Linked DNA regions of Mucilaginibacter paludis DSM 18603. The protein of the gene in region 2 interacts with the protein of the main gene of each other region in a pairwise test. Links are inferred from orthologs where the notes say so. Each region holds a gene or a part of one and is shown on either strand. Other genes may lie near its edges.

Region 1 (13,855 bases), 3.2 Mb from region 2 along the record:
TATCTGTTTTGGGCTTAAATATTTCAACGTTTAAACGCGCTATCTGCGCCCGCCTTAAGCGCCGTATCAGCTCTTCGGTTTTACCCGAAAACATCGATCCACAAATTAACTCTACACTTCCCCCAAACTCGCTGCGGCGCTTAAAAACATCTTCGCTAAATAGCATCATTAACCTTTATAAACCTCAAATATCAGAATTAAATGGTATTTTTGGATAAGTATTTTACCAACATTACACCAGGATATTTTATGAACAAGTATGAGATTCTAAAAAAAGTAGGCATCATCATTAAAGAATTGCAAGACCAGTACGAATATGCCGAGCAAAATAAAGAAGACATTAACGACCTGGAGTTGGAATTATTTGTTGCCAATGCTAATTTTTTAACCGACCATATTGAAATACTCCGAAAGCTTAACACGCAACAAACAAAAGCTTTACCCGAATCAAAAGCGACAACAACGCCTAAAGCCACCTTTGTAGAAAAACCATTACAAGAGGCACGGTACTTTGAGCCTGTTGTACAGCCGGCGCCATCCATTAAACCGGCAGAACCTGCTCCCAGTCTACTTGAATTTGATGTAGTTGAAGAACGTAAAACGAATGAACCGGTAACTCCCGTAGTTAAAGAACTGGAATTTGAGCCTGTGATTAGGCATGAACTGATACCAGAAGAAACTGTTAGTGACGAAGAAGAAACCAATGCTAATGAGGAAGCATTGGATAACGAAGAGCTAACAGAAGAACTATCGTATACCCATGATGAGGCTGAACAACCAGACCCGGTTATTGAACCTGCGGCCGAGGCTCATCCACAGAACGAAATACTGATCAGTCAACCGGAGCCTGTAAGCCAGCCAATGGCGTTCAATCCGCCGGAGCCAGAAAAGCCTTTAACCATTAACCAGCTGATATCAGCACAGTTGGCTGGCTCACGCCTGGCATCGCAAATGGAATTACAGCCTATTAAAGATTTAAAATCGGCTATTAACTTAAATGATAAGTTGTTGTTTGTACGCGACTTGTTTAATGGATACAGCATGGCCTACAGTGAGGCCATTGAAATATTGAACCGCTTTAACAAATTTGAGGAGGCCGATCAGTTTTTAAAGCTCAATTACTACGTAAAGAATAATTGGGAGGCCAAACAATCCAGTACCGATAAGTTTTACGATTTACTTAAACGCCGTTTTGTAAGCTAAAAAGCTCATACAATCATCAGGAGTAAACAACCCCCATCCGGTTTGAATCCAACTTGATAAGCGTAAACAAAAGGAAGGTAAAGCTCCATAGAGAGGATCCGCCATAGCTAACAAAAGGCAGCGGAATACCTATAACCGGCACCGCACCTATAGTAAGGCCAATATTAATAAAAAAGTGAAAGAAGATAACACAGGCTACTCCGTAACCGTATATTCTTGAAAATGGTGATCGTTGTCGCTCGGCCAGGAATATAATTCGCAATATCAGGAACAAGTATAAGCCAACCACCACAACCGATCCGGCAAAGCCCCACTCCTCGCCAACGGTGCAGAAAATAAAATCGGTACTTTGCTCAGGCACAAAAGAGAAGCGGGTTTGCGTGCCTTTTAAATACCCCTTACCCCAAAGCTTGCCCGACCCAATGGCGATTTTACTTTGATGTACATTATAACCTGCGCCCCGTAAATTTGACGCACGCCCCAACCACTCATCAATCCGCACACGTTGATGCTCCTTGATGATATGTTCGTAGATAAAAGGTACAGCTAAAACGAAAGCTACAGACAATGCCAACCCTGCGGCCGTAGTTAAAACAACTGCTTTGTAACGCCTGAAGATACCGATAACTATACCACCTATAATTAAAATAGCGCCAATAATGTATATGGCTTTAAACAGCAAGCTAAAAATAAACAAAGCGATAAACAGACCCGCGAGCGCCAAAAATTTACCCGACAGGCCTTCGCGATAAAGCACAAATATCAATGAGCAAAATACCAGCGTTGAACCATCATCAGGCTGCATCTTAATGAGCACCATGGGCACAAAAATAATACCGGCAGCTATAACAAATGATCTTAACTCGGTAATCCTGATATTTACACCGCTTAAATAACGCGCGAGTAATAAACAAGTAGCATATTTAGCAAATTCAGAAGGCTGTAGCCTAAACGTACCGATAGAAATCCAGGCCTGGTTACCACCTACATTGCGCCCGATAACCAATACCAGCAGTAACAAGCAAATAGTAACACCGTAAAATACTGGGGCAAGGGTACTAAAAAAACGGCTATCTAATAAAAGGATCACACCGCCTAAAACGATAGCGGTAAGAATCCATACAAACTGCTTACCATAATTGGTATGCATATCTATGATACTTGGATGGCTTTCGTCAAAAACAGCAGCGTGTATGTTGAACCACCCGATGATGCACAACGACAGGTAGATCAAAACGATTACCCAATCCACATTAAAAAAGAAACTCCGTTGGTTATTCATGTTCCTTCCTTCTTAATTGTGCTGCCATTAATGGTTGTTGATTTTGTTTTGCTTTACGGGATACGCTTTTTAAACGTTTGATACTGTCCGACTGCCCTTTTTCCAACGAATCTTCTTTAACGGTCTTGGGTTTGATAATGGCTGGTTGAGCAACCTTTAATGCGGGTAGCAGATTTTGCTTCATGATCCATTCCGGCGTTTTACCCGTCCCACGATTTGTTAAAGTATTCTTTAAGTATTTTTCAACAATATAGCTGGCAATCGGGGCGGCCCACCAGGCACCCTGCCCTGAATTTTCAACAACAACCGCAATCGCTATCTTGGGGTTATCGCGGGGGGCGAATGCCACAAAGATCGAGTGATTTTTACCATGCGGATTTTGAGCCGTACCTGTTTTACCGCACATTACAATGCCTGGGATCCGGGAAGCACGCGCGGTGCCATTTTCAACAACCTGCTGCATCCCGTCAATAACAGGCTCAAAATATTGCTGATCGATACCAACGTCGTTTTTAATAGTATATTCGGCTTTGGTAATCTTTTTATCGCCAATGGCCTTAATTAAATGCGGTTTGTAGTAATATCCACGATTGGCGATAATACACTCGATGTTGGCCAGTTGTAAAGGCGTAGCCTCCAACTCACCCTGTCCGATAGCCAACGATATTATGGAACTCGATCTCCAGCGTTTCGCACCAAATCTTTTGTCGAACTGAACATCAGTAGGCACGTTTCCCCGTCCCTCGTGGGGCATATCAACTCCTAATCTCACGCCGAAACCAAAACGGTTTACTTTGCCCTTCCAGTCCACAAACGTTTGCGACATGTTTTTAGATCCATTAGCGTTCATCAACTTATCAAACACATTACAAAAATAGGTATTACATGACTCGGCAATCGCCCTCGATAAATCGGTGACACCATGGGGCTCATCGCAATGCACCGGATGATTCCCCGCCCAATAAGTAGCAACGCAATTAAATGTGGTTTGAGGAGTGATCAATCCCGATTGTAATGCGATCAACGCATCCAACGGCTTAAATGAAGAACCGGGGGGATAATAGGCTTGTATGGGCCTTATAAAAAAAGGATTATAAGAATTTTTAAATAATTCGGCCATATTGTTCCCTCGCTGCCTGCCCACCATGAGGTTAGGGTCATAGGTCGGGCTGCTTACAAAGCATAATATTTCTCCAGTGGAGGGTTCAATGGCAACAATACTGCCCACCTTGTTCTGCATTAATTTCTCGCCCAACTTTTGGATGTCGATGTCCAGAGATGAGGTTAGCCTTTCGCCGGCTACCATAGCAGTATCTTCCAAGCCGTTCAAATAACGTTCTTTCACTACGCCTTTTGAATCTACCAATGAGTTTCGTACACCACGTTGCCCGCGTAAGGAATCTTCATAAGCTTTTTCCACTCCTGTACGTCCGATATAATCGCCGCGTTTATAATAGCCATGTGACTTTTGGATATCACGATCGTTCACCTCATCTATATAACCCAAAAACTGCGCCGCCACCGAATCTGGATAACTCCTTACGCTACGCTGTACGCCCGAAAATCCAGGAAATTCAAACAAATGTTCCTGGAACGATGCATAAGCCTGTACAGGGATCTGTTTTTCAAAAGCCGAACTCAGATTCCGTGAATAGGTCATGGCCTTTTTCCAGCGCTTATCAAACCCAGCCCTATCGATACCCAATAACTGGCAAAATTTAACGGTATCAAATGGCTTAACCTCGCGCGGGGTTACCATAATGTCGTACACAGGCTCGTTCTGCACAAGCAGTTTACCATTACGGTCAACAATTGGCCCACGGCTGGGGAAAATAACAAATCGGCGCAAAACGTTGTTATGTGCCGATTGCGTGTACTGATCGTCAATAATCTGGATGTAAAACAGCCTTCCGAGCAAGGCTAAAGCCATTACAATAAAAAGACCTTGTATAATATAGCGGCGCTCAAAAAAACTGTTCATTAACGTTCCTTTTTCCGGAAAAATAATAGCCCGGATATTAGTATCAAAAATACTGTAAAAACTGAACTTAATACAAAACGACCGAGCGTATATTGTATTTCGCGCAGGCTAAAAACTTCCAGGTTAAACAGAAAAAAATGATGGATAAGCGTTAGCACCAATACATAGGTAAAATACCACCTGAAACCCATTACACTGAGGGTTGGCTCGGGCTCGTTATCAAAGCCGTCCTTTTGAACGGTAATATTGATGAACGATATACGCACAAAAGCAAGCAACGTACAGGCCGCCGCGTGCAGGCCGGGAGTATCGTAAAAAGCATCAATGGAGAGCCCTAATATAAATGACAATATGAATAACAGCACGTTGGGTATTTCAAACGGCAACAGCAGGATGAACAGGATATAAACGTAAGGGGTAGCTAAAGAATAGAGCGTGACATTCTTTAAAAGAAATACCTGCACCAGCACTAATAGTATAAACCGGATCAGATTGATCAAAATTGTCCTACTCATCCTGTTTCCTGTTGGCCTCCACTTCCATCTGCTCTTTGGCTAAGCGATTAACTACCACATCAACATATTCCAGTTTGCTGTAGTCAACCGCCAATTGCAAATACATATTTAAAAACAAGCCACCTTCTTTGGCATGTAAATCACTTATTTTACCAATAGGTATGCCTGTAGGATATAAGGATTGGCCCGATGTAACTACCTTTTCGCCCAGTCGCGGTTTTACGTTATTGGATACATCCATCAACAAACCTTTATGTGGGTCCATATCGCCGGTCCAGGTAAAATTTCCTATCTCTTTGGTGTCTTCCAGCATAGCGCTTATCCGGGAGTTTTTATTTAAAACCGACTGAACGTTGGCAAAGTGCGCGGTGGTGTTTACCACAAGGCCCACAACACCCGAACTGCATATAACGCCCATATCTTTGGTAATACCATCTTTACTGCCCCGGTTAATGGTGATGTAGTTATTGCGCTTGTTGGTTGAATTGTTAATCACCTTCGCCTCAATATATTCGTACTGCTGATTATAGATCGTATCGGTTACCTTCCGTTTAGACAAAGTATCGATATAAAAAGACGACTTTAACTGGTTGCGCAACCGTGCGTTTTCGCGGGCCAGGCTATCGTTAACCGTTCCTAACGAGAGGTAACTTCTTACCTGGCTTATTTTGGTATAAATAGCGCCCGTAACCTCGTTAGACGAACTGATGTAGGTAGCCTTTTGAAATGAGTTATAATTGAGCATAATAAGCAAAGAGCCAATCTCAAAAATAACAAACAGAAAAAATGCGTTGTACTTGCTTATGAATATCCAGAGGTTACGCATGATTAAATCTTAGGATTGAGATTCGAGGCTGCAAATTTAATAAAGATAAATAAAGAGAGCATTGTGGGATAAAAAATATCCCGCAATACCCTTATCTCAATGCTCACATCTAAATTACTGCATTAAAAATTTAAATGTACCTATGTTTTTCAAAGCTATGCCTGTGCCGCGCACTACCGCACGCAATGGATCTTCGGCAACGTGAACCGGCAGTTTTGTTTTTGCCGCTACCCGTTTATCCAGCCCACGCAATAAGGCGCCGCCTCCGGTTAAATAAATCCCGGTTTGGTAAATATCCGCCGAAAGCTCGGGGGGAGTAATTTCCAAAGCTTTTAATATCGCTTCCTCTATTTTAGAGATGGATTTATCTAAGCAATGTGCAATTTCGGTATACGATACCGTAATCTGCTTAGGTACACCCGTCATCAGGTCGCGGCCTTGTACAGCAAAATCGGCAGGTGGCTCGGCCAGTTCAGGCAAAGCGGCACCAACTTCAATTTTTATTTTCTCGGCGGTGCGGTCGCCTATCATGATGTTATGCTGGCGGCGGATGTATTGCACAATATCGGAGTCAAAGTTATCGCCGGCAACGCGGATGGATTGATCGCAAACAATACCTGATAGGGCAATTACCGCAATCTCGGTTGTACCACCACCGATATCGATAATCATGTTACCCATCGGCTCTTCTACATCAATGCCAATACCTACGGCGGCTGCCATGGGCTCATGTATTAAATATACCTCTTTGGCTCCGGCAATCTCGGCCGAGTCGCGTACGGCGCGTTTTTCAACCTCGGTAATACCGGATGGGATACAGATTACCATACGTAACGAAGGGAAAAACCATCCCTTACCTTTATTGATCATTTTGATCATTCCGCGGATCATGTGTTCAGCCGCGTTAAAATCAGCAATTACACCGTCTTTAAGGGGGCGTACGGTACGGATATTATCGTGGGTTTTACCTTCCATTTGCATGGCCTGGCGCCCAATGGCAATTACTTTATTGGTTGTACGATCAAAAGCTACTATTGATGGTTCGTCAACAACAACCTTGTCGTTATGTATAATGAGGGTATTTGCGGTACCTAAATCTATGGCGATTTCTTGCGTAAAAAAATTAAAAACACTCATGTCAGTTTTTGTTTCAGGGAATTTGCAAAGTTATGGTTATTAATACGAGTTTTACTAATTCAACGCTAATTAGCTTAAATCAGCATTTAATACCCAGGCTTTAATAGTCATGTGTCAGCTTTACGATACAGGTGTAAATTAGTATTAATTATTGACATTAGTAGTACCTCAATTAGTGTTTAAAATGTCTAACTCCGGTCATTACCATAGCTATTCCTTTCTGGTCGGCCATCTTGATCGAATCCTGATCTTTGATAGATCCTCCAGGTTGTAATATAGCGGTAATCCCGGCATCCGCGGCAATCTCAACGCAATCATTGAACGGGAAAAACGCATCTGATGTCATCACGGCACCATTCAAATCAAATCCAAACGCATGCGCCTTAACGATGGCCTGCCTTAACGAATCCACGCGTGACGTTTGCCCCACACCACTGGCAATCAAGGTATTATTTTTAGCAAATACAATGGTGTTTGATTTAGTATGCTTAACCACTTTATTGGCAAAAAACAAATCGCGCAACTCCAGTTCGGTAGGCTGCTTTTCGGTTACAGGTTTCATTTGGCCTGGTCCCTCAATAACGCCATCCTTGTCCTGCTCAATAACACCGTTCAGCAAAGTTTTAAATTGCTTAACAGGCAGCTCAACTTGGTTGCGGATCAATATAATACGGTTTTTCTTTTCAGTCAGATAAACTAAAGCCTCGTTGGTGTAACCAGGCGCTATCAGTACTTCAAAAAACAGTTTGCTTATCTCGGCAGCTGTTTCTTCGTTAATCTCATCATTGGCAATGATTACGCCGCCAAAGGCCGAAACCGGGTCGCAAGCCAGGGCATCTAACCAGGCATCTTTAATAAAAGAGCGCGAAGCGATACCGCAGGCATTGGTGTGCTTTAAAATGGCGATGGTTGGCTCGGTAAATTCGTCTATCAGGGCAACGGCGGCGTCAACATCAACCAGGTTATTATACGATAATTCCTTGCCGTTCAATTTAGTGAACATGGCATCCAGATTGCCATAAAAAACACCTTTTTGATGCGGATTTTCGCCGTAGCGTAAAACCTGGCTCTTTTGGATGCTTTGTTTGAAAACCGGCTGAGGGTCTTCCTGGTTAAAATAATTAAATATGGAAGTGTCGTAGTGCGATGATATGTTAAAAGCTTGCTTGGCAAACTTACGGCGCTGGTCGATAGTTGTTTCGCCATTTTGGGTTTTCAGGATGTTTTCCAATTCGGCGTAATCATCTTTCGAGGCAACAATGGTTACATCTTTATAATTTTTTGCAGCTGCGCGGATCAGCGAAATTCCACCGATATCGATCTTCTCAATTACATCATCATGGCCTGCTCCCGATTTTACGGTTTCTTCAAACGGATACAGATCAACAATGACCAGGTCAATTTCGGGTATTTGATATTGAGCGAGCTGCTGCTGGTCGCCCTCAAAGCTACGGCGGGCTAAAATGCCTCCAAAAACCTTGGGATGCAATGTTTTAACACGGCCACCTAAGATAGAAGGGTAAGATGTAAGATCTTCTACAGCGATCACATCAACACCTAAAGCGCGGATAAATTCCTCTGTACCTCCGGTTGAATAGATGTTTACACCAAGGCGCTTAAGCTCCAGTATAATGGGTTCAAGATTATCTTTATAATATACAGAAATTAAGGCGTTTTTGATGAATACAGAGCTGCTCATTTAATGTGTTTTAAGAAGCCGCAAAAGTAGTAATTTTTATATTTTAAACACCTAAAAAAACGAGTCAAAAAAAAGTCCGCCTTGAAACAAAATCAAGGCGGACTTTAACTTTCCATTTTTATGATTAGGGAATAAGAACAATTCTTACTGGTTCCGGAATGATGGTTGTTCCGTCATCCAGCGTAATCAAAAAATAAAAACGCTTGGCAGCTTCTGCGTTAACCGCCGGCACAGTACCGCCGCCTGCAGTAAACGCTGTTAACGTGGTGTTAAAAGTAATAGAGGTTGTGCCATTGCCCGCTATAGGTGCAGTGTTATATAACCCGGTAGTACCTTGTACTGCCGTTTGCGTTGTACCAAGTGAAACGCGGGTAATTTCCTTAATAGTACGGCCACTTGAGCTGGGTATGGCAAACTGGATAGTGATGGTTCCTGCAGCCTTAGAAACGTAAATAGTAGGATCAGGGCGATAATCCTGCGCATTGGTAACAGTTACTGCGATGGCTGGCCTGCTGTCGGTAAACGGAACAAATCCTGATTTTTTGCACGAATTAAATGTCACAAGTGCCAACAAACCAATTATAAAATAGGGTAATTTCTTTTTCATTTTTTTCTGTATTACAATCATTATTTACTTAGCCCACCAAACCTTAACGCTTGTTAATGGCTGGGGCTTAGGTACGTTAGTATTACGTTGAATTTCGTTGTTGGTGTAAGGGAAACGCTTAGGAATTGAATTCGGATCATCACCCTGAGCATTTAAAGCAAGCGCTAAAGCTGGATAACCGGTTCTTCTATAATCATTATAAGCTTCGATGCCATTGCCCGTAAATGCGATATATTTTTGAGTGATAATTTGGATTCTCATTTGATCAGTAGTACCACTCAAGGTAGCCACAGTTGGGTTGGCAGCTAAGTATGCTGTAACGTCAGCTTGGGCAATACCTGTTTTAAGCATAGAGGCGGTAATCCCTTCTACATATAGCGCCTGCGCATTTAACCCTAATGACGGATATAGAAGCGCTGCTTCGGCCAAGATAAATGCGCGCTGATAGTTAGTTAAAATCCTGATAGGCGCTTCACCACTTGCTCCGGTTAGATAAACATTATATTTAGATCTTGTCGCGGCGGCCGGCGCAGCAATCGCTGCCGATGCACCATTGTCAAATGACGTAAAAACACCGTTCGGACTGGTATAAAACTTACCTAAACGAGGATCTTTAAGGTTGTTCATCAATGTAAGAAATCGGGTGCTCAACATTTGGTCGCCTGTACGATTTACATTATTGAACGAATACAAAGGGTTGTAATTACCAACTGAACTGCCAAACGGTACTTCCAAATCCTGACTTGTTGAATTGATGTAATTATTATCTGCGATTACGGCACTAATTGTTGATTGAGACAGCGTGGGATTGACATTAGAAATTTGCATAGCAAATTTCAACAACATGGTATTTCCGGCTCTTATCCATTTAGTTAAATCACCTTTATAAACAAAATCCTCATTCCCGGGCTTAAGCGCACCAGTGTTAGCCTTCAAATCGGCTATACCACTTTTTACCAAATCAAACAAACTGGTTATACCTAAGGCGGTATTACCCTGGTAAATATCCTGTTGAGCATCAAAACGGGGCTGAATAAATGTTAACCCCTGTCCAGCTTGAGAATAAGGCACATCGCCCCATAGATCGGTAGCAAGGGAAAATGCATAAGCCAATTCAATTTTGGCAATACCCGCAAACGCCGAATTGGTTGACTGGGTTTGCTTTATCAAATTAGCACAAGAGCTAACGGCACCATTATAAATTTCAAAATCCCATTGGTTATCAAAATTACCGCGTAGGTTATAAATATCATAACCGGCAACCTGGTTGGCAATACTTGCATTATGCTGCATCATTACCTCGGTAGCCCGGTCTAAATCGTTAGAGTTTGCAAATGCAATTGCTATCTCAGTATTGGGTAATTGCACCGTTGGAGATACGGTAGTTGGCGAATTAGGATTTTGATTAACGTCTACATATTTATTGCATGAAGTAGCAATCACTGCGGATGCTGCTATCATACCTATTATTCCTTTTATTTTCATTTGATTTCTTTAGTTTAAGTGCTGTTAATTAAAGTGTTAGTTTCACGTTAAATCCATAGCTTCTTGCATTTGGAGCACTTTGCAGTTCCAAGCCCCGGATGTTACCGGCACCCTGAGTGTTAACTTCGGGGTCAAACGGCGCGTTAGGAGCATAATAAAATAAGTTCCTGCCTATTATTGATATTGTTACGCTACCAAATGGACTTCTATTAAGAATACTTTTAGGCAGGCTATAACCTAACGATAACTCCCTGAATCTGTATACAGTGGCGTCAAATACGTTATTGTCGTTCTGCAAACCGAATGCCTGCCAGTAAGTTTGGGCAGATATCTGGATATTGTTTTGACGATAAGAGCCATCGGCATTTTGAATAACACCAGGAATAATATGTGGCAACTCACGATCGACGGCTGTTTCTTTTGCAGCGCCCCTTGATCTGTTAAACGCCGCTGTAAATGATACGATATCACCGCCTTGCTGCATATCAATCAAGAACGATAAATGCACTCCTTTGTAAGTAAAAGTATTGTTAAACCCTGATGTAAAATTCGGATTAGGGTTGGCAAGTACCTGCCCTGCAGGACCAGCAGTAAAAGTACCGGTGGCAGGGTTAATAACAAATTGACCATCAGCTGTTTTAAGGTTAGTGCTACCAACAATAACACCATAAGGCTGGTCAATTACAATAGATGGTATGCTACCTGTAAAAGCGCTCCCCGGTATTGGGAAGCTGGTTAAACCTTGCGCAATCGACTCAACTTTGTTCCTGATTCTTGTAAAATTAAAATTGACATCCCAACTAAAATTGGGGGATTTTATCGGAGTACCGGTTAATAATACTTCTATACCACGATTACTCAATGATCCAGAATTGGTATAATAAGAGTTATAGCCTGTTGACGTAGGAATGGCTAACGATAAAATATTATTAGTGGTCTTTGAGTGAAAATAAGTAACGTCCAAGTTTATCCGGTTATTCAGGAAACCAAGGTTAGCACCAAATTCATATGACGTAATAAATTCAGGCTTTAAAGAAGCATCTCTTAACGTTGCACTCTGCGTAAATCCTGAATAAGTTGCACCACCTACCGTAAAAGGGAAATTATCGCCAGCAACGTTATTACCATACGTAGGGACAACATAAACGGCCTGTAGACTATATGGGTTTGCGTCGTTCCCAACTTTGGCAACACTGGCTTTCAACTTACCATATGACAATATTTTAGATTGTATTTTAAAAGCGTCTGTAAAGACGAATCCAATACTTGCACCCGGATAAAAATAAGTATTACTGTTTACAGGCAATGTAGATGATTTATCTGCGCGACCTGTCAATTCTAAAAACAGGTAATTATCATAATCAAAGCTCAATTGAGTATAGAAACCAAGCAATCTCCTGATTGTACTATTTTCCTGGCTACCGTTAGTTAAAGTTGTACCGTTACTAACATTGTAAAAACCGGGCAATGTTAAGTTATCTGCCTGAAGCGTTGTATTTTCGTACTTACGCTGATTTAAATTTTGTCCCAATAATGCTGATGCATTAAAATTCTTGATAAAGAAGTCTTTCTTTTTTGCGGTGATTATCAGATCACTATTTATCTCCTGGCGATAAAACATATCCTGCAAAACCTGCCCATTAGGAACGCGTGCTGATGTTTTTGCAAAAATTTGTTTTCTTCTGTCTGTATAGGTATCCAAACCTAACTTATAGCTTACGGTTAACCATGGAGCTATATCATAAGCAGCGTTCACATTACCTGTAAAACGGCTAACATCGCTTATAAGCGGATTTTGATAGGCATCAAAATAAGGATTATCGGTTCCGGACAAAAAGAAAACATTAGCTCCTGTTACAGGATCAATATAGGGTAGTCCTTGTAAATCATAACTGCGAGGAATATTAACCAACGATCCCACAGCACTACTGCCATTGCCACCTAAAACACCTTGAGTATGTGTAGCTGTATAGCCTCCTGATGCTCCATATCGCAATTTATTAGCCAATACAGAGTTAAAATTCATTAAGACGTTTGTCCGATTCAGGTTAGTGTTGGGCAGAATACCATCTTGACGGGTGTTTCCGGCCGATAAAAAAACATTTTGGTCTTTAGTACCGTTGGCAATACTAACCGAGTTGTTAGCTATAAACCCTGTGTTAAAATAATTTTTAATGTTATTAGGATAGGCCTTATAAGGCACGGTGTTACCACTTGCATCTATTAAACCATTAATAACTGAAGGTGTAGAGCCAAATTTAGGGCCCCATGAATTAGCACTCGCAGGATTGTAAACGCCAAGAGAGCCCTGCCCGTAGTCATTTTGTAAGTCCATCAAACCATAGGCCTTTTGCCTGTCGAGAGAAGAGGTGATAGTAATTTCCGATTTTTTATTAGTCAAACCCTTTTTTGTTGTAATCACCACAACACCCTGCCCAGCTCTTGATCCGTATAATGCGGCCGCAGCACCTCCTTTTAATATCGTAATGGATTCGATATTATCCGGATTAATATCCAAAGCCCGGTTTGAAGGCTGATTGTCTCCTAAAGTACCCAGCGAACCGCCATTGGTCCTATCCACATCATTACTTATGGTAACACCGTCAATCACAAATAAAGGTTGATTATTACCTGTAAAAGACGAAATACCCCGGATATTGATATTGGTTGAGGCACCTGCGCCACCACTGGCACCGGTAATTTGAACTCCCGATACTTTACCTTGCAAAGCATTAAGAACACTTGGCTCACCTTTGTCAGAAATCTCAGCGCCGCTAATTTGTTGGGTAGTGTAGTTGATGGAGCGCTTATCTTTTTCAAGGCCTAAAGCTGTAACTACAACCTCACCCAACTGTTTTGCGTCGGTAGCCAAAACTACATCAATAGTCGTGCGGCCATTAACGGCAACAGTTTGGCTGGTAAAGCCAATATAGGTAAATACCAAGCTTTTAACATCGGCAGGAGCGTCAATGTTATAAACACCTTGCCCATCTGTTTGGGTACCGCGTGTTGTGCCTTGGATTTTCACAGAAACACCGGGTAAGGGCTGATGATCATCAGCACTGGTAACCTTACCCGTAATTTTTCTGCTTTGAGCAAATGCACTGTTGAGTGCAAATA
Region 2 (5,247 bases):
CTAAGAAACGAAAAACTAAGCAAAAGCCATCTTTTGTTCTTTATAATAGCCTGATTTTAGCTTCTCGCCTACCTCTGTAAATGCAGAAAGTGTTATCTCCACATCTTGTAAAGAGTGTGTTGCAGTAGGTATCAACCTTAATTGTATCAGCCCCTTAGGTATAACGGGGTACATTACGATGGAGCAAAATATGCCATAGTTTTTACGCAGGTCCATGGTTAAGGCTGTCGCCTCATTTAAATCGCCCTGTAAAAACACAGGCGTTACCATAGTATTAGTTACCCCTGTATCAAAACCACGCTCTTTTAAACCGTTTTGCAAAGCTGCCGCTATCGTCCATAATTTCTCGCGCAGTTCCGGTTGAGATTTTAATAACTCAAAGCGTTTTTGCAAGCCAATCACCATCGGCATGGGCAAAGCCTTGGCAAAGGTTTGCGAGCGCATATTATAACGCAGGTAGTTTACAATCTCTTCGGTAGAGGCCACAAAGGCGCCTATGCCCGCCATTGATTTGGCGAAGGTACCAAAGTATATATCAACCCCTTCAACGCAGTCCTGCTCTTCGTGCGTCCCCGCACCGGTTTTACCCATCGTGCCGAAGCCATGCGCATCATCAATCAGTAAACGAAAATCATATTTATCCTTTAAAGCGATGATCTCTTTCAGCTTACCCTGCGCTCCCGACATGCCGAATACGCCTTCGGTTATCAGCAGAATTCCACCTCCGGTTTGTTCGCTCAGCCTGGTGGCTCGTTCCAATTGCTTTTCGCAGCTTTCAATATCATTATGCTTGTATACAAAGCGCTTGCCCATGTGCAGGCGTACACCATCAACAATACAGGCATGCGATTCGGCATCATAAACAATAACATCATTACGATCAACCAAAGTATCGATAATTGATAACATACCCTGGTAGCCATAATTAAGTAAAAAGGCATCGTCTTTTTTTACAAAGGCTGCAAGGTCCTGCTCCAGCGCCTCGTGATATTTGGAATTTCCAGACATCATACGCGCACCCATCGGGTAAGCCATACCAAAGTCTGCAGCTGCCTGCGCATCTGCCTTACGTACTTCGGGATGGTTTGCCAAACCCAGGTAATTGTTCAGGCTCCACACTAAATGCTCCTTACCCATAAATTGCATATGTGGCGCAATTTCACCTTCCAGCTTAGGGAACGAAAAATACCCATGCGACCATTTTTGGTGCTGGCCCAAAGGCCCCATGTTTTTTGATATCTTTTTAAATAAATCCAAAATCGTAATTTTTTATATCCGCAATTAATGCAAAGATAACGCTTAACCGGATGATTAACAAAAGGTATAACTTTTTATGATAGTTTATAACGAAAAAACCCCTTGTATAAATACAAAGGGTTTCAATTCGTGTCGCTAACACTTAATCTACATTATCGTGCAGAAAAGAATTGTTGTTCCTGATCTCAGTTTTACCCTCATCATCGGTTAATAAGCTAAATCTTGAAATCTGACTCTCTGATGATGCCGGTGTTTGTTGTAAAGCTATCTCTTTACGTTTATAAGCCGGAACGTTTTCCAGTTCCTGGATATTACCGTTACGCAGTTTCATGCTCAGATCTTTTAACCGCATAATACGCTCGCGCGATTTACGCAACTGATCTTCTATCGATTCGTCGGTTTTATGATCATCCAATCCTACAACGGGTGCTGGAGCTGGATCCGGTTCTGGCTGCGGTTGTGGTTCAAATCTTACAGGCTCTCTCACCGGTGTTTCAAACTGCACTTCGGGCTCCGATATTTTGAATGTAAAATCGGTATCAGCCGGTTCCTCTTCAAAAGATGGCTCTTCCTGCTGGAATGAGTGCCTGATGATGGCAGGCTCTTCGGGCTTGGCGAACAAATCGAATAAACCGGTTTGTTTTTTCTCCTCAGCCTGCGTTTTCATATAAATTTCAGTAGGAGCATTCTCTTTTTTAGGCGTATTGATAAACTCGTTCACAGGCCTTGCCAATGGCTTGGCTTCTGGAACCAGCATCGAGATCACCTTTTTAGTGCTTTGCTCTTTTTCGCGTTCATCCTTGGTTTGGAAACCGGTAGCTATAATGGTAACTGACAAGTTTTCTCCCAATGATTCATCGCGGCAATTACCCCAGATCAGATCAGCCGATAAACCGGCTTCCTGCTGAATAAAATCTGTAATGATGCTAACCTCATCCATAGTTACCTCGGTAACACCCGAAGTAATATTCAACAGGATGTAACGTGCACCTTCAATTTCGTTATCCTTTAACAAGGGCGAGCGTAAAGCACCTTCAACAGCCTTTAAAGCACGGTTATCACCTTCGGCAGAACAGCTACCCATAATGGCTACGCCACTGTCTTTCATTACGGTGCGCACATCCTTAAAGTCGACGTTGATATACCCCGGCAAAGTGATGATCTCGGCAATACCTTTGGCTGCTGTTGTTAAAATATTATCAGCCTGAGCAAATGCAGAGCCCAGAGTAAGGTTGCCAAATATTTCTCTTAAACGATCGTTAGAAATTACCAGGAAGGAGTCTACATGTTTTTTAAACTCTTCCAACCCCTCTTCGGCCTGCATCTTACGACGTTTGCCCTCGAAAGAAAAAGGCGTGGTAATAATACCAACGGTTAGTATATCCAATTCGCGGGCGGCCTTGGCAATAATGGGGCTTGCGCCGGTACCGGTACCACCACCCATACCCGCTGTTATAAACAACATTTTGGTATTTGAACCCAGCATCAGTTTAATATCATCGATATTTTCAATCGCCGAATTTTTGCCTACTTCAGGGATAGAGCCCGCGCCCATTCCTTCGGTTAAACTGGCGCCTAACTGCACCTTGTTCGGGATAGGGCTTAATTCTAAAGCCTGGGCATCGGTATTACAGATAATGAAATCAACACCTGTAATCCCTTGCTTGTACATGTGGTTAACAGCGTTGCCACCACCTCCTCCAACACCAATAACCTTGATGATGGAAGACTTTTCTTTTAACATCTCAAACTGCATAATCCTTTTTTTCAGCTATATGTGATCGACGATAGTCCAGATTTTATCTAATGTAATATTAAGAGTTTTTCCACATAGTTTATTAACATTTGTCAATAATGTGGAAAAGTTATTCTTTGTTGAAAATTTATTTCAAAAAGTCCTCATCTTTAATATCATCCCTGATAAATTTCTTTCCTGTTTCTAAAATCTTACCAAACAATCCAAATTTTCTGTCTTCAGAGAATTTGGGCTTTTCAACTCTTACCTCCTGCACCGGCATTACGGTATCTTCCATTTTCTGGATACCTTTGATCAGCAAACCAATACCTGTAGCAAAAGTTGGGCTCTGTAATTCCTCGTAAATATTTTTGGGCAGTACATCATTTTTGGCCAGGTGCTCGTTAGGATAACCAACGCGGCAGTCTAAACCGGTAACATACTCTACTAATTGCGGCAAATGTTTTAACTGCGCACCACCACCGGTTATTACAATACCTGCTATCAGCTTCTTTTCGTAACCGGATGTTTTAATTTCGTAGTATACATGCTCCACAATCTCTTCCATACGTGCCTGTATCACGTAGGCCAGATTTTTAATCGAGATCTCTTTAGGCTCGCGCCCGCGTAAACCGGGTACACATACGATTTCGTTATCCTTGTTTTCATCAGCCAGGGCCGATCCGAAACGGGTTTTCAACTGCTCGGCAATATTGCGCATCACAGAACATCCCTCGCGTATATCTTCGGTAATGCTGTTACCGCCAAACGGAATAACGGCGGTATGGCGGATAATCCCTTCATGAAAAATAGCCACATCGGTAGTACCGCCACCTATATCAACCAGTACCACGCCCGCTTCCTTTTCCTCCTCGCTCAATACCGCTTCTGATGATGCCAACGGCTCCAATATCAGCTCCTGGCTTTCCAGATGCGCCTTGTTAACACACTTTACAATATTTTTAATAGCGGTTACCTGGCCCGATATGATATGGAAGTTGGCTTCAAGCCTTACGCCAGCCATCCCTATAGGGTCTTTGATACCGGGTTCGTTATCTACGGTAAATTCCTGCGGTAAAACGTGGATAATCTCCTCGCCGGGAGGCATTACCAGGTTATACATATCCTCTATCAGTTTCTCAATATCCTTCCGGCTTATTTCGGTATTTAAATCGCGACGGGTAATTAAACCACGATGCTGCAAGCTTTTAATATGCTGACCCGCTATACCTACGTTTACCACCTTAACTTCAACGTTTGACTGCGTGCCCGCTACATCAACCGCCTGCGTTATCCCCTGCACAGTTTTATCAATATTAGATACCATCCCACGCGTTACACCTGCCGACTCCGCCTTTCCGATACCCAAAACCTCTATCTTCCCATTCTTGCTTCTGCGGCCAACGATAGCGCATATTTTTGTAGTCCCAATGTCTAATCCTACAACAATTGGTGAACTTTTCTCGTTTGTCAGGCTTTTGTCCATATCAATCCTCTCTTAATGTTATATTTTTCTTAGTAGATGTGTCCGGTTTAATTGAAGTAATTTTCCTGTTCACACTATCTTTCTTAAGAACTTCGTTTTTAATGCCCACCACCTGGTTGGCATATTTTATATTAATTATCTTATACGTATCCTGCCCCACTTTAGGTAAGGCCTGTTTGTAAAAAGCCAGCAGATTTGCAAATTTTATTGCTAACGAATCTGCATTGCCTAACAATATCCTGTGATTGCCAACTCTGGGTATCAGTTCGATCTCGTGAGTGCTATTCACATAGATCTGAACGATTTGAACGCTCCATAAAGAATCTTTTCGGATAAAATCGGCCGTTCTGTATAAATCGGTAGTGAGCGTATTATGTAACGAGTCAACCCGGTTGGCAAACAGCTCTTCGATATAACCGGTAGCCACCAAAACTTTTGCTGTAAAATTGGCTGATAAAGGTATTTTTAAGCCATGCTGATCGACATAAAAATCCTGGTCGAATTTGTTTAATATCCTTAAGATAGGCTGGCGCTGACTGATCTCGACATGCACAACGCCATCCATTTCCATATAAACCTTGGCAAACTCAATAAATGGATTTGCTTTCAATTTATTTTCTAAAGCGTGGATATTGATATCATCCAGCTTGCGCCCTATTATAGCTTTGCTTTTTACCTGTAAAATATTATCGACCTCTTCTTTATCAATAAAATACTGATTGCCGGGGATATAAATTTTAACATCGGTGCAAAGCACTGCCGATTTTTT

Evidence for each region.
Region 1: the proteins of ftsA (region 2) and MUCPA_RS21095 interact in binary tests that used the Escherichia coli proteins (3 or more experiments, as listed by UniProt). The link is inferred for Mucilaginibacter paludis DSM 18603 from one-to-one orthologs.

The regions. Positions count from the first base shown.
Region 1 is NZ_CM001403.1:4,982,717-4,996,571, reverse strand. What follows is about bases 4,934-7,717. They hold MUCPA_RS21095 (rod shape-determining protein), read right to left. Parts: upstream 6,945-7,717; coding sequence 5,922-6,944; downstream 4,934-5,921. Other genes in these bases: purH (bifunctional phosphoribosylaminoimidazolecarboxamide formyltransferase/IMP cyclohydrolase), read right to left, coding at 7,117-7,717; mreC (rod shape-determining protein MreC), read right to left, coding at 4,974-5,807; mreD (rod shape-determining protein MreD), read right to left, coding at 4,934-4,981. In the rest of the region: MUCPA_RS21125 (thymidine kinase), read right to left, coding at 1-166; MUCPA_RS21120 (hypothetical protein), read left to right, coding at 250-1,203; rod shape-determining protein RodA, read right to left, coding at 1,220-2,485; mrdA (penicillin-binding protein 2), read right to left, coding at 2,478-4,466; more of mreD, read right to left, coding at 4,466-4,933; more of purH, read right to left, coding at 7,718-8,643; MUCPA_RS21085 (hypothetical protein), read right to left, coding at 8,768-9,250; MUCPA_RS21080 (SusD/RagB family nutrient-binding outer membrane lipoprotein), read right to left, coding at 9,275-10,735; MUCPA_RS21075 (SusC/RagA family TonB-linked outer membrane protein), read right to left, coding at 10,764-13,855. UniProt on the Escherichia coli protein: Forms membrane-associated dynamic filaments that are essential for cell shape determination. Acts by regulating cell wall synthesis and cell elongation, and thus cell shape.
Region 2 is NZ_CM001403.1:1,781,810-1,787,056, forward strand. What follows is about bases 2,310-5,198. They hold ftsA (cell division protein FtsA), read right to left. Parts: upstream 4,479-5,198; coding sequence 3,141-4,478; downstream 2,310-3,140. Other genes in these bases: ftsZ (cell division protein FtsZ), read right to left, coding at 2,310-3,013; MUCPA_RS07565 (cell division protein FtsQ/DivIB), read right to left, coding at 4,480-5,198. Also shown: MUCPA_RS07550 (aminotransferase class I/II-fold pyridoxal phosphate-dependent enzyme), read right to left, coding at 16-1,257; more of ftsZ, read right to left, coding at 1,400-2,309; more of MUCPA_RS07565, read right to left, coding at 5,199-5,247. UniProt on the Escherichia coli protein: Essential cell division protein that assists in the assembly of the Z ring. May serve as the principal membrane anchor for the Z ring.